Linked DNA regions of Solwaraspora sp. WMMA2065. The protein of the gene in region 1 binds, or shares a complex with, the protein of each later gene. Links are inferred from orthologs where the notes say so. Each region holds a gene or a part of one and is shown on either strand. Other genes may lie near its edges.

The links. The genes of interacting proteins can lie anywhere in the genome.
Region 2: the proteins of uvrA (region 1) and mfd are in contact, whole or in part, in a crystal structure (PDB 4DFC), measured with the Escherichia coli proteins. The link is inferred for Solwaraspora sp. WMMA2065 from one-to-one orthologs.

The regions. Positions count from the first base shown.
Region 1 is NZ_CP128361.1:2,160,429-2,168,516, reverse strand. Bases 2,502-6,079 are described here. They hold uvrA (excinuclease ABC subunit UvrA), read left to right. Parts: upstream 2,502-2,894; coding sequence 2,895-5,879; downstream 5,880-6,079. Other genes in these bases: O7610_RS09800 (Rieske (2Fe-2S) protein), read left to right, coding at 6,025-6,079. Also shown: O7610_RS09820 (MBL fold metallo-hydrolase), read right to left, coding at 1-79; O7610_RS09810 (LCP family protein), read right to left, coding at 1,365-2,489; more of O7610_RS09800, read left to right, coding at 6,080-6,534; excinuclease ABC subunit UvrC, read left to right, coding at 6,626-8,088. UniProt on the Escherichia coli protein: The UvrABC repair system catalyzes the recognition and processing of DNA lesions. UvrA is an ATPase and a DNA-binding protein. A damage recognition complex composed of 2 UvrA and 2 UvrB subunits scans DNA for abnormalities.
Region 2 is NZ_CP128361.1:3,838,927-3,845,407, reverse strand. What follows is about bases 1-4,226. They hold mfd (transcription-repair coupling factor), read left to right. Parts: upstream 1-321; coding sequence 322-4,026; downstream 4,027-4,226. Other genes in these bases: O7610_RS17435 (hypothetical protein), read left to right, coding at 4,040-4,226; O7610_RS17445 (cyclase family protein), read right to left, coding at 1-169. Also shown: more of O7610_RS17435, read left to right, coding at 4,227-4,723; O7610_RS17430 (nucleoside triphosphate pyrophosphohydrolase), read left to right, coding at 4,720-5,748; O7610_RS17425 (signal peptidase II), read right to left, coding at 5,784-6,380. UniProt on the Escherichia coli protein: Couples transcription and DNA repair by recognizing RNA polymerase (RNAP) stalled at DNA lesions. Mediates ATP-dependent release of RNAP and its truncated transcript from the DNA, and recruitment of nucleotide excision repair machinery to the damaged site.

The DNA of each region.
Region 1 (8,088 bases):
CGATCTTGGTGATGGTGAGCCCGGTCAGCTCCCGGACGTCCGGCGCGCCGCCGACGGTGACATCTCCCTGGTAGGGCACCGGAACCTCCTGCTGGTCGTGGCTGGGCGGAATTGGCTTTCCCCGGCTGCCGTCAGAAGGCTACCGTTGCCGTGACGCGTCAGGCAGAGCTCTCCGGAGGGAGGTGGTGGTGACCGTGACTGTCCCCTGCGGTCCGTCCGCCTCTCCTTCCCACCGGGGTCGTCCGGCCGGTCCGGCCGGCGGGCACCCCACGACCTGACAAGGGTTCCCATGACGTTCGATCTCGCGTCCCTCGGCTGGGACGCCTTCCACGACCGTGCCCTGCCGGCTCCCGACACCGACCACCAGCCCGGCCGGGTGGCCCGGGTGGACCGCGGGGTGTGCACCGTACTGGTGGCCGACGGACCGATGCGGGCCAGTGTCGCCGGCGCGGTCCTCACCGCCGCCGCGTCCGACCCGGTGGCCCTGCCCTGCGCCGGCGACTGGGTGCTGGTGCGGACCTGGCCGGACGAGCGGACCACCGTCGAGCAGGTGCTGCCCCGGCGGACCGCGCTGGTGCGCCGTACCGCCGACAAGGACTCCACCGGGCAGGTGCTCGCCGCCAACGTCGACACGGCCGCCGTCGTCGAACCGATGCACCCGGCACCCGACCTGGGCCGCATCGAACGCTTCCTGGCGTTGGCCTGGGAGTCCGGCGCCGAGCCGGTGGTCCTGCTGACCAAGTGCGACGCGGTGGCCGACCCGGCGGCGGTGGGCGACCAGGTGTCCGCCGTGGCACCGGGCGTACCGGTCATCGCGGTCAGCGCGCAGCGCGGTGACGGCATCGACGAGGTGTCCCGGCTCGCGGCGCCCGGCCGCACCCTGGGGCTGCTGGGGCCGTCCGGGGCGGGCAAGTCGACGCTGGTGAATGCGCTGGCCGGCACCGAGGTGATGGGGGTGCAGGCCATCCGTCGGGTCGACGGCAAGGGCCGACACACCACCACCTACCGGGCGCTGATCCCGATCCCCGGCGGCGGGGCGGTGCTGGACACCCCGGGCGTACGGGCGGTGGGTCTGCTGGACTCCGCCGACGGCCTGGATGAGGCGTTCTCCGACGTGGCCGAGCTCGCCGCCGCCTGCCGGTTCGCCGACTGCGCGCACAGCGGTGAGCCGGGCTGCGCGGTGCGTGCCGCGATCGAGTCCGGCGACCTGCCGGTGCGCCGCTGGGAGAGTTGGCAGCGCCTGCAGCGGGAGGTCGCGCATGAGATGCGTCGCCGGGACGCGCGGCTGGCCGCCGCCGAGCGGGCCAGGTGGAAGCGGATCTCGAAGGAGAACCGGGCACGTAACCGGCAGCGGTGACGCCGGGTCAGCGGCCGGTCGGGTGTTCGCGCAGCCAGTCGTCGACGGTGTCGCCGCGGACCGCCGCGTACAGGTCGGCCGCGGCCGCGTCGTCGGGGAACACGACACTCTGCCCGGCCTGCTGACCGGTGCCCGCCGACGGCGAGGTGAGCATGGTCAGGTCGGTGCTGCGCAGCTGCCGCAGCGCCCACACCGTGTCGAACACCGAGGTGCCCTCGTCCACGGTGACCGCGTCGGCGGTGGCGCGCAGGAAGTCGTCGAGCCGGCCCGGGCTGGTGAGCAGCCCACTGCCGCTGGCCTGGTCCAGCACCGCCGCGATGATCTCCTGCTGGTGCCGCACCCGGGTGAAGTCGCCGTCGGCGAACTGCTTGCGCTGCCGGGCGTAGTCCAGCGCGGTGTCGCCGTCCATCTGCTGCAGCCCGGCGGTGAACTGCCGGTATGGCGGGTGGACCGAGGTGAACGACTCGTCGACGGCGAGTTCGATTCCGCCGACGGCGTCGATGATCTCGGCGAAGCCGGCGAAGTCGATGAGCACCACGTGGTCGATCCGGACCCCGGTGAATCCCTCCACGGTCTGCACCAGCAGCGGCGTCCCGCCGGTCGCGTACGCGGAGTTGATCTTGTCTTGGCGGCCGTCGCCGCCGTCCGGGTCCGGCACCCGGACCCAGGTGTCCCGGGGGATGGAGATCATCTGTACGCCGCCGCGGTCGGCCGGCAGGTGCGCCAGGATGATCGTGTCGGTGCGGGAACCGGAGGTGTCCGGATCCCGCGAGTCGCTGCCGACGATCAAGAAGTTCCTCGCCTGCTCGACGGCCTTGACCGGGCGTTGCGCCTCGGGCAGTGCGGTGAAGATCTCCACCTTGTCGACGTGCGACTCGACGGACCGGGCGTACAGCCACCCGGCGGCGGCGGTACCGCCGACCACCAGGATCAGCGACAGCCCTGTGACGAGCAGGGCGAGACGCAGCCAGCGGCCGCCACGGCGGCGGGAGGGCTGCTGCCCTGTCGTGCCGGGCGGCGACCCGTCGGTTTCGGGTACGGCCGCGTCGGGTTTGAGATTCGTATCGAGCATGACTCTCGCATCGGGCGTAGCGTTCGCGTCGACCGTGGCGTCGGAGACAGCGTCGGACATGGGACCAGAGGATACGGTGCCGCTGACCGGCCCGACATTGCCGGCTTGGTCGGTCCTGCCGGCCGGGTGGCAGCGGGGGCCGACCCGTCCCACCCCCCGATCGGACGGGCCGGCCCGCTGACACGTGGAGGAACCCCCTGCTCCACGCCAGGTCAATGGGTGACTTGACCAGTATGTGCAGTATGCCGGCCGATCCGGCCCGCCCGGGCGGTATCGGCGGGACTGGTTCCGGGGTACCTCGATCGGGTGACGACGTGTGTCGGGCAGAGTTGTCGGAGCCTGGGGCTACAGTTGCCGGGGCGTCGGCCAGGTCAGCTACAGACCACTGGCTAGAAGCGACGAAAATGACGATTCAGACACCCGACCAACGCAGATCTTGTGAGCCTCTACGGGAGCAGGCGGACCGTGGCCGACCGATTGATCATCCGTGGCGCGCGTGAGCACAACCTCCGCGACGTCAGCCTTGACCTGCCACGTGACGCGCTCATCGTGTTCACCGGGCTGTCCGGCTCGGGCAAGTCGAGCCTCGCGTTCGACACCATCTTCGCCGAGGGACAGCGGCGCTATGTCGAGTCGCTGTCGTCGTACGCCCGGCAGTTTCTCGGCCAGATGGACAAACCGGACGTCGACTTCATCGAAGGGCTGTCTCCGGCGGTCTCCATCGACCAGAAGTCCACCTCGCGCAACCCGCGGTCCACCGTCGGCACGATCACCGAGGTCTACGACTACCTGCGGCTGCTCTTCGCCCGGGTCGGCGAGCCGCACTGCCCGGTCTGCGGCGAGCGGATCTCCCGACAGACCCCGCAGCAGATCGTCGACCGGGTGCTGGCCATGCCCGAGGGCACCCGGTTCATGGTGCTCGCCCCGGTGGTGCGCGGGCGCAAGGGCGAGTACCTCGACCTCTTCGCCGATCTGCAGGCCAAGGGGTACGCCCGGGCCCGGGTCGACGGCGTGGTCCACCCGTTGACCGAGCCGCCGAAGCTCAAGAAGCAGGAGAAGCACACGATCGAGGTGGTCGTCGACCGGCTGACCGTCAAGGCCAGCGCCCGGCGTCGGCTGACCGACTCGGTGGAGTCGGCGCTCGGCCTCACCGGTGGCATCGTGCTGCTCGACTTCGTCGACCTCGCCGAGGACGACCCGGCCCGCGAGCGACGCTTCTCCGAGCACCTGGCCTGCCCGAACGATCATCCGCTGGCGATCGAGGACCTGGAGCCGCGGGTCTTCTCGTTCAACGCGCCCTACGGTGCCTGCCCGGAATGCGTCGGTCTGGGGACCAAGAAAGAGGTCGACGCGGAGCTGGTCGTCCCGGACGTGGAGCGCTCCCTGCGCGACGGCGCCATCCAGCCGTGGTCCGGCGGGCAGACCCAGGAGTACTTCGCCCGGCTGCTGGCCGCGCTCGGCGAGGCGGAGCACTTCGACCTGGACACCCCGTGGCGCAAACTGCCCAGCCGGGCGCAGAAGACCATCCTGTACGGCGCCGACGACCAGGTGCACGTCCGCTACCGCAACAAGTACGGCCGGGAGCGGTCCTACTACACCGGCTTCGAGGGCGTGGTGCAGTGGATCGAGCGGCGGCACACCGACACCGAGTCGGAATGGTCGCGGGAGAAGTACGAGGGCTACATGCGGGACGTGCCGTGCGGGTCGTGCGGCGGCGCCCGGCTCAAGCCCGAGGTGCTCGCGGTGACCGTGGCCGGGCGCAACATCGCCGAGGTGACCGGGCTGTCCGTCGGCGAGTGCGCCGACCTGCTGGGCGGGCTGGTGCTCACCGACCGGCAGAAGATGATCGCCGAGCGGGTGCTCAAGGAGATCAACGCCCGGCTGCGGTTCCTGGTCGACGTCGGACTGGACTACCTGTCGCTGGACCGCCCGGCCGGCACCCTGTCCGGCGGCGAGGCGCAGCGGATCCGGCTCGCCACCCAGATCGGCTCCGGCCTGGTCGGGGTGCTGTACGTGCTGGACGAGCCGTCGATCGGGTTGCACCAGCGGGACAACCACCGGCTGATCGAAACCCTGGTGCGGCTGCGCGGCCTGGGCAACACGCTGATCGTGGTCGAGCACGACGAGGACACCATCCGGACCGCCGACTGGATCGTCGACATCGGGCCGGGCGCCGGTGAGCACGGCGGCCGGATCGTGCACAGCGGGCCGGTCGACGAGCTACTGACCAGCGACGAGTCGCTGACCGGGGCGTACCTGTCCGGTCGCAGGGCGATCCCGGTGCCGGCCACCCGGCGGCCGGCGACGGCCGGCCGGGAGCTGGTGGTGCACGGCGCCCGCGAGCACAACCTGCGCAACCTGACCGTCACGTTCCCGCTCGGCCAGCTGATCGCGGTCACCGGGGTCAGCGGCTCCGGCAAGTCGACGCTGGTCAACGACATCCTCTACACCGTACTGGCCAACCAGATCAACAACGCCCGGCTGGTGCCCGGCCGGCACACCCGGATCACCGGGCTGGACCACGTGGACAAGGTCGTCGGCGTCGACCAGTCGCCGATCGGCCGTACCCCACGGTCGAATCCGGCGACCTACACCGGGGTGTTCGACCACGTCCGCCGGTTGTTCGCCGAGACGACCGAGGCCAAGGTGCGCGGCTACGGTCCGGGGCGGTTCTCGTTCAACGTCAAGGGCGGCCGGTGCGAGGCGTGCTCGGGCGACGGCACCATCAAGATCGAGATGAACTTCCTGCCGGACGTCTACGTGCCGTGCGAGGTCTGCAAGGGCGACCGGTACAACCGGGAGACCCTCGAGGTCCACTACAAGGGCCGCACCATCGCCGAGATTCTGCAGATGCCGATCGAGGAGGCTGCCGACTTCTTCGAGGCCATCCCGGCGATCCACCGGCACCTGAAGACCCTGGTCGACGTCGGCCTGGGCTACGTACGGCTCGGCCAGCCGGCGCCGACCCTGTCCGGCGGCGAGGCACAGCGCGTCAAGCTCGCCTCCGAGTTGCAGAAACGCTCCACGGGCCGGACCGTCTACGTGCTCGACGAGCCGACCACCGGGCTGCACTTCGAGGACATCCGCAAGCTGCTGACCGTGCTGGCCGGTCTGGTCGACAAGGGCAACACCGTGGTGGTCATCGAGCACAACCTCGACGTGATCAAGACCGCCGACTGGCTGATCGACATGGGGCCGGAGGGCGGGCACCGGGGCGGCACCGTGGTGGCCGCCGGCACGCCGGAGGAGGTCGCCGAGGTCGCCGAGAGCCACACCGGGGCGTTCCTGCGCCCGGTCCTGGGCCGCGCCGGCGACGCCGGTGGAGCCGCCGCCGCGTCCGCGCGGGCCGCGAAGGCCAACGGTACGCCCGGCCGGACGAAGAGCCCGACGGCCAGAGCCAAGCGCGGCACTGGTGGGCGCCGGGCGGCCGAAGCCGTCGCACAGCATTGACACAGCTCCCGTACAGCGGCGTCTACGGCTGCGTATGAATCATGGTCCTACCGTCATACCGGGATGAACCGTTCGTGACGCGTCGCCGTTTCTACTGGCGTGGCCACGGACGACCAGCCGTGGCAACTGACAGGAGGCAAGCTGAATGACTGAGCACCAGACGACGACCGACACCGGTCCGACCAGCCGCCGGGCGCTGCTGATCGGCGCAAGCGGGGTCGGAGCGACCGTGGCGCTCGCCGCCTGCGGCACCGGTACCGACGACGACCTGGGCGACGGTGCGAACGCGCCGGTCGACGCGGGCCAGCCCGCCGGCACGGACGGCGGTACGGACAGCGGAACGGACGGCGGCGGCGACACCGGGTCCGGCGGCGACGGGCTCACCACCGGCCAGGTGCCGGTCGGCAGCGGCGTCATCCTCGCCGCCCAGGGGGTCGTGGTCACCCAGCCCGCCGAGGGAGAGTTCAAGGCATTCAGCAACGTCTGCACCCACCAGGGCTGCCCGGTGGCCAACCTCGACGGTGGCACCATCAACTGCACCTGCCACTTCAGCAGCTTCTCCATTTCCGACGGCTCGGTGCTCTCCGGCCCGGCGTCGGCGCCGCTGGAGGAGAAGACCATTACCGTCGACGGCGAGACCATCTCGGTGGCCTGACGGGTCCGGTCGTCCGCGTCCGCCGGGTGCGTGCCGCCCACGCGGACGCGGACGACCGGAGCTGTCACAGCCCTGGACTACGCTGACGGCGATGCCAGATCCGTCCAGCTACCGCCCTGCCCCCGGCACCATCCCGGACTCGCCGGGGGTCTACCGGTTCCGTGATCCCACCGGGCGGGTCATCTACGTCGGCAAGGCCAAGAGCCTGCGCAGCCGGCTCAACTCCTACTTCGGCGACCTGTGGCAGCTGCACCAGCGCACCCAGCAGATGGTCACCACCGCCGCGTCGGTCGACTGGGTGACCGTCGGCAGCGAGGTCGAGGCGCTGCAGCTGGAGTACCTCTGGATCAAGGAGTACGACCCCCGGTTCAACGTCCGCTACCGGGACGACAAGTCCTACCCGTACCTGGCGGTGACGCTGGACGAGGAGTTTCCCCGGCTGCAGGTGATGCGCGGGGCGAAACGCAAAGGGGTGCGTTACTTCGGGCCGTACTCGCATGCCTGGGCGATCCGCGAGACCCTCGACCTGCTACTGCGGGTCTTCCCGGCGCGGACCTGCTCGGCCGGGGTGTTCCGGCAGGCCGGCCAGGTCGGGCGGCCGTGTCTGCTCGGCGACATCGGCAAGTGCTCGGCACCGTGCGTCGGCCGGGTCGACGCCGCCGGGCACCGGGCAATCGTCGACGAGTTCTGCGACTTCATGGCCGGGCGCACCGACACCATGGTGCGCCGGTTGGAGCGGGACATGCACGACGCCGCCGAGGCGTTGGAGTTCGAACGGGCCGCCCGGCTGCGTGACGACGTCGCCGCGCTGCGCAAGGCGATGGAGAAGCAAACCGTCGTGCTCGGTGACGGCACCGACGCCGACGTGGTCGCCTTCGCCGAGGACCCGCTCGAAGCCGCGGTGCAGGTGTTCCACGTCCGCGGCGGCCGGGTACGCGGTCAGCGCGGCTGGGTGGTGGAGAAGGTCGAGCAGCTGACCGCCGCCGACCTCGTCCATCACTTCTGCACCCAGGTGTACGGCCCCGAACAGGGTGAGACCGACGTGCCCCGGGAGTTGCTGGTGCCCGAGCTGCCGGCCGACGCGCCGGCGCTCGCCGACTGGCTGACCGCCCGCCGGGGCGGCCGGGTGACGCTGCGGGTGCCGCAACGCGGCGACAAGCGCGCCCTGATGGAGACGGTGGCCCGCAACGCCGGCGAGGCGTTGACCCGGCACAAGCTGCGCCGGGCCAGTGACCTGACCACCCGCGGCCAGGCGTTGGAGGAGATCGCCGAGGCCCTGGGGCTGGCCGCCGCGCCGTTGCGTATCGAGTGTTTCGACGTGTCGCAGATCCAGGGCACCGACGTGGTGGCCAGCCTGGTGGTGTTCGAGGACGGGCTGCCCCGCAAGGCCGAGTACCGCCGGTTCGCGGTCCGCGGCGCGACCGACGACCTGTCCGCGATGAGCGAGGTGCTGCGCAGACGCTTCGCCCGCCATCGCCAGCCCGCCCCCGAACGGTCGGTGCCTGCTGATGACGTACCGGCGCCGCCGGCCGTGGACGTGGGGCAGCTGCCGGC
Region 2 (6,481 bases), 1.7 Mb from region 1 along the record:
TCGTGATCTGGTTGATCCGGAACGTGGTGCCGGCCGCGTACCGCTCGGCCGAGGCCTCCCGGCTGAGCCACTCGGTGATCGCCGGGGCGGGTAGTCCCGGATAGGTGACCATGCCGTCCCGGACGACGTGGCTGAGTTCGACGAACCGTTTCTTGGTCGGTGTGCCCATGTCCGGCGAGGTTAGTGGGTGAGGGCGGATCGGTGGGCGGATAGGCTGGTAGGCCTGACCCCCCGCCCGGACCGGGCGTGGGGTTGTCGTCGCGTGCGCGCCGCCGAAGCGCGCACCACAGCAAGGCGTATCCCACCGCGAAGGTTGTGATCATGACCGCGCTCGCCGGCCTGCTCAGCGCCGCCCTCGCCGATCCCGCCCTGACCCGGGTACGGGATCTGGCCAAGATCGCCACGCCGGAAAAGGACGGGTTGGACGTCACCGCGCCGCCGGCGCTGCGTCCGTTCACCGTCGCGGCGGTGGCCGCCGAGGCGCAGGCGGGCGGGGCGGGGCGACCGGTGCTGGCGGTCACCGCGACCAGCCGGGAGGCCGACGACCTGGCCGCCGCCCTCGGTGACCTGCTGCCGGCCGGCCAGGTGGCGGTCTTCCCGAGCTGGGAAACGTTGCCGCACGAGCGGCTGTCGCCCCGCTCGGACACTGTCGGGCGGCGGCTGGAGGTGCTGCGCAGGCTCGCCCATCCGGATGCCGAGTCGGCGCGCGGGGTGACCGGTGCGCTGCGGGTGGTCGTGGCCCCGGTACGCTCCGTGCTGCAGCCTCAGCTCAAAGGGCTCGGTGACCTGGAACCCGTCCAGCTGGCACCGGGACGGGCGGCCAGCCTGGAGGAGGTCGTCGACCGGCTGGTCTCGATGGCGTACGCACGGGTCGACCTGGTCACCAAGCGCGGTGAGTTCGCGGTTCGCGGCGGCATCCTGGACGTGTTCCCGCCGACGGACGAGCACCCGTCCCGGGTCGAGTTCTGGGGCGACGACGTCGAGGAGATCCGTACCTTCGCCGTCGCCGACCAGCGCACCATCGAAGCCGTCGACCGCCTGTGGGCACCGCCGTGCCGCGAGTTGCTGCTCACCGAACCGGTCCGGCGGCGGGCCACCGAGCTGGCCCAGCAGCACCCCGAGCTCGGCGAGATCCTGGACAAGCTAGCCGAGGGCATCCCGGTCGAAGGCATGGAGTCCCTCGCCCCGGCCCTGCTCGACGGCACCGACAGCATGGAGCTGCTGCTGCACTGCATGCCGGCCGACACGCACGTACTGCTCTGCGACCCGGAGCGGATCCGCACCCGGGCGCACGATCTGGTCCGTACCTCGGCGGAGTTTCTCGAGGCCAGCTGGGCTGCGGCCGCCGTCGGTGGCCAGGCCCCGATCGACCTGGGCGCGGCCGCTTTCCGCGCCCTGGCCGAGGTACGCGCGGTGGCCGCCGCGCTCGACCAGCCGTGGTGGACGCTGTCCCCGTTCGGCCTGGCGGAAGCCGACAGCGCGACCGACCCGGCGTCTGACGTCGCGCCGTGGGAGGACGCGCTGGCCCCGGTGAGCGTCAGCCCGGACGTCGGGGACGCGATGGCCTTGGCCGCCGTCCCAGCGCCGCTCTACCACGGCGAGACCGCGCGGGTCGTCGACGACCTGTTGCGCTGGACCGGTGACGGTTGGTCGGTGGTGCTGGTCTTCGAGGGGCACGGGCCGGCGCAGCGCTCGGTCAGCGTGCTGCGCGACGCCGGGCTCGGCGCGACCCTCACCGAGACCGTGCCAAACGCGCCGAAAGCCGGCGAGCTGATCGTCACCTGCGGCCGGGTCGGCAACGGTTTCCTCGCCGAACGGGCCAGGCTCGCCATCGTCACCGGCGCCGACATCAGCGGCGGCCGGGGCGCGTCCACCAAGGACATGCGGAAGATGCCGAGCCGGCGGCGCAACACCATCGACCCGTTGGAGCTGCGCGCCGGCGACCACGTCGTGCACGAGCAGCACGGCATCGGCCGCTACATCGAACTGGTGCAGCGCAAGGTCAACGGCGCCGACCGGGAGTACCTGGTCATCGAGTACGCGCCGGCCAAACGCGGCCAGCCCGGCGACCGGCTGTTCGTGCCGACCGACCAGTTGGACCAGCTGTCCCGCTACGTCGGCGGGGAGCAGCCGACGCTGCACAAGATGGGCGGCTCGGACTGGCAGAAGGCCAAGACCCGGGCCCGCAAGGCGGTCCGGGAGATCGCCGCCCAGCTGATTCAGCTGTACGCGGCCCGCAAGGCCGCCAAGGGGCACGCGTTCGGCCCGGACACCCCGTGGCAGCGGGAGCTGGAGGACGCCTTCCCGTACACCGAGACTCCGGACCAGCTGGCGGCGATCGACGAGGTCAAGGGCGACATGCAGCAGTCGACCCCGATGGACCGGCTGATCTGCGGCGATGTCGGTTACGGCAAGACCGAGATCGCGGTACGGGCGGCGTTCAAGGCGGTACAGGACGGTAAGCAGGTGGCGGTGCTGGTGCCGACGACGCTGCTCGCCCAGCAGCACTACAACACGTTCGCCGAGCGGATGGCCCAGTTCCCGGTCGAGATTCGGCAGCTGTCCCGGTTCCAGACCCCCAAGGAGACCGAGCAGACGCTGACCATGGCCGCCGAGGGCACCGCCGACATCGTCATCGGCACCCACCGGCTGCTGCAGTCGGCCACCCGCTTCAAGGCACTCGGGCTGATCATCGTCGACGAGGAGCAGCGGTTCGGGGTGGAGCACAAGGAGCACCTGAAGTCGCTGCGCACCTCGGTCGACGTGCTGACCATGTCGGCGACGCCGATCCCGCGCACCCTGGAGATGGCGATCACCGGCATCCGGGAGATGTCGACGATCGCCACCCCGCCGGAGGAGCGCCACCCGGTGCTGACCGCCGTTGGAGCGTACGACGACAAGCAGGTCGCCGCCGCGATCCACCGCGAGCTGCTCCGCGACGGCCAGGTCTTCTACCTGCACAACCGGGTCGAGTCGATCGACAAGGCGGCCCGGCGGCTACGGGAGCTGGTGCCGGAGGCGCGGGTCGCGGTGGCGCACGGTCAGATGGGTGAGGACGCCCTGGAGAAGGTGATGGTCGGCTTCTGGGAGAAGGAGTTCGATGTCCTGGTCTGCACCACGATCGTCGAGTCCGGCATCGACATCCCCAACGCGAACACGCTGATCGTGGAGCGGGCCGACCTGCTCGGCCTGGCCCAACTGCACCAGATCCGGGGCCGGGTCGGTCGGGGTCGGGAGCGGGCGTACGCCTATTTCCTCTACCCGCGCGAGAAGCCGTTGACCGAGCACGCGCACGAGCGGTTGTCCACCATCGCCCAGCACACCGAGTTGGGCGCCGGCATGTACGTGGCGATGAAGGACCTGGAGATCCGGGGCGCCGGCAACCTGCTCGGCGGCGAACAGTCCGGCCACATCGAGGGCGTCGGGTTCGACCTGTATGTGCGGATGGTCGGCGAGGCGGTGCAGAACTTCAAGGGCGAGGCGCCCGACGACGCCGAGGCCGCCGAGGTGAAGGTCGACCTGCCGGTCGACGCGCACCTGCCGCACGACTACATCGGCGTGGAACGGCTTCGCCTGGAGATGTACCGCAAGCTGGCCGGGGCCCGCGACGCCGCCGCGCTGCAGGAGGTCGTCGCCGAGATGACCGACCGGTACGGCGAACCACCGGCGCAGGTCGGCAACCTGGTGGCGGTGGCGCGGTTCCGGCTGCTGGCAAAGGCGTACGGGCTGACAGACGTGTCGATGCAGGGCAAGCATGTCCGGTTCGCCCCGCTGGTGCTGCCCGACTCGAAGCAGCTGCGGCTCAAGCGTTACCACCCGGACTCGGTCTACAAGTCGGCCGCCGACCAGGTCAGCGTGCCCCGGCCGACGACCCGGCGGATCGGCGGCGAGCCGCTGCGCGACCAGGCGCTGCTGGACTGGTGCGCCCAGCTGCTGCGCGACGTGCTCGGTGACCCGCCGACCACGGGTGTCGTACTGTCGACGGACAGTGCCCGGGTCGGTGCACCGGCCGGTAGGGGTGCGTGAGAGAGTGTCGTCCATGCAGCGTGTCCGTCGTCTGGCGTCGATCACCGTCATTGCCCTGGTCGGGGTCGCCGCACTGTCCGCCTGTCGGTCGCAGCCCGGGGTCGCCGCCTACGTCGGCGACGAGCAGTACACCGAGGAGCAGGTGACCAGCCTCATCGACGACATGGCCGACCAGCTCGGCGAGCAGGCCGACCAGCAGGGTGCCCCGCCGCTGCCGACTCGGCAGCAGGTGGTCAGCGCTCTGGTGCTCGCCGACGTCTGCGCCCAGCTCGATGCGCCGAGCGGCGCGCAGCCGGTCTCCCCGGAGCAGTTGGGTCTGCCGCCCGCATCGGAGTACGGGCAGACGGCTTCGCAGGCCTGGACCTGTATCGTCGGTCTGCAGGCCGGCGGCCAGGTGCAGCCGACCCGGGAAGAGCTGTTCGACCTGGTCGAGAAGGGCCGGGCCGCTGGGGTGATCCCGGACGAGGTCACCGACGAGGAGGCCGCCGGCCAGCTCGACGGTGAGCAGTTGCGCTCCTCGCTGGCCGCCCGCGATGCGCTCGCCGACGCGGTCGCCGAGCAGGACGTGACGGTCAACCCGCGGTACCGTCCGCTGGAGTTTCCGGTGCTCAGCTTCCAGGCGCCTCAGGGCAACGTGATCGCGGTCGGCATCCCGCTGGGCGACGGCGACTCGGGCACGGTCTCCGAACGGCAGTGAACCCCCGGATCATCCTGCTGGTCACCTCGCCCCGGCTGCCGGCCGGGCTGCTCACCGCGCAGGCCTGGGACGTCGTACGCCGGTTTCCGGTGTTCGCCGCCGCGGACAGTGAGCTGGCCGCGGCGGTCAGCGTCGCCGGTGGCGCTGTCACTGTGCCGGCACCGAAGTCGGAGTCGGTTGAGGAGACGCTGCTGGCGGCCGCCGCCGAGCACGGTACGGCGGTGTGGCTGGCCGGTCCGGCCGGTGACGAGGACCTGGCCCGCCAGCTGGGTCTGCGGCTGGCCCGCGAGCCCGCACTGGCCGAGCTGGAGCTGATGTACGGCTCCTGGGATCCGCCCGGCGCCCGGCTGCTCGACGCGGTCGAGGTGATCGACCGGCTCGTCTCACCGGGCGGCGATCCGTGGAAGCGGCAGCAGACCCACGACTCGCTGGCGCGGTATCTGCTGGAGGAGAGCTACGAGGCGTACGACGCGATCTCCGCCGGTGACCTGACGGCGCTGCGCGACGAGCTGGGTGACGTGCTGCTGCAGGTGGTGCTGCACGCCAGACTCGCCCAGGAGCTGCCGGACGGTGAACGCTGGGACGTCGACGACGTGGCCGGTGGCCTGGTGGCGAAGATGATTCGCCGCAACCCGCACGTCTTCGCCGGTGTCGCGGTGGCCGACGTCGATGAGATCATCGACAACTGGGAGCGGATCAAGGCCGCCGAGCGGGCCGCGTCGGGTGTCGCTTCCGAGGCGGGCGGCACTGCCTCACCGATGGACGGGATCGTGCTCGCCCAGCCGGCGTTGTCACTGGCCGACAAGGTGCTGCGGCGGGCTGGACGCGCTGGGGTCGACGTACCGCTGCCGCAGCCGGACGCGGCCGACCTGAAGCCGGACGGTGCGGCGGATCCGTCGACGCGGCTCGGCGCGCAGTTGCTTGCGCTGGTCGCGCAGGCCCGAGCCGACGGCCTGGACGCCGAAGGCGCGTTACGCCGGGCAGCCCTCGCGTACGCCGCCGCCGTCCGCGCCGCGGCCGGGTGACGACAGTGACCGGGTGACGGCGGTGTGGCGTGGCGTCACCGGTCGGCACCGTCACCGGTCGTCGGCTCGGATACCTCCGGGCGGAGCCGGATGCCGATCAGTTCCAGGGTGAGGAACGTGACGACGCCGAAGAAGAGCGCGATGTCGGCGACGTTGCCGATGAACCAGTCGAAGTACGCGATGAAGTCGACGACGTGGCCCTGCCCGAACGACGGCTTCCGGAACAGCCGGTCGAGCAGATGGGTGAACGCCCCACCCAGCACCAGGCCGAGCGCCGTTGCCCAGGCCCGGGAGCGGGCCCGCCACGCGAACCAGGCGGTCACGCCGACGCCTATCGCGGCGGCGATGGTGAAGATCCACGTGGTGTTCTCGCCAAAGGAGAACGCGGCACCCGGGTTGTAGATCAGTTGAATGCCGAGGGCGTCGCCGATCAGCGGGGTCCGCTCGCCCCGGGTCAGCGTCGCCTCCGCCCACATCTTCGTCAGCTGGTCGACGACGAGCACCGTGGCGGCGATGACGAAGGCGAGCCATGGGGCGCGGCGGGTCCACCGTTGCCGCCGGGGCGCGCGTGCTGCCGTACCGCCGTCGGTCGGTTCGTGGATGCTCTCGTCGGTGCCGGCCTGCTCGTTCATGATCGGTGATTCTCCCACCGCTGCCCGGAAGTGCACAGCCGCGTCGACAGGCTCTCCGGACCCACGCCCGCACCCGGCCCGGCAGGTCGGAGCACGCCACT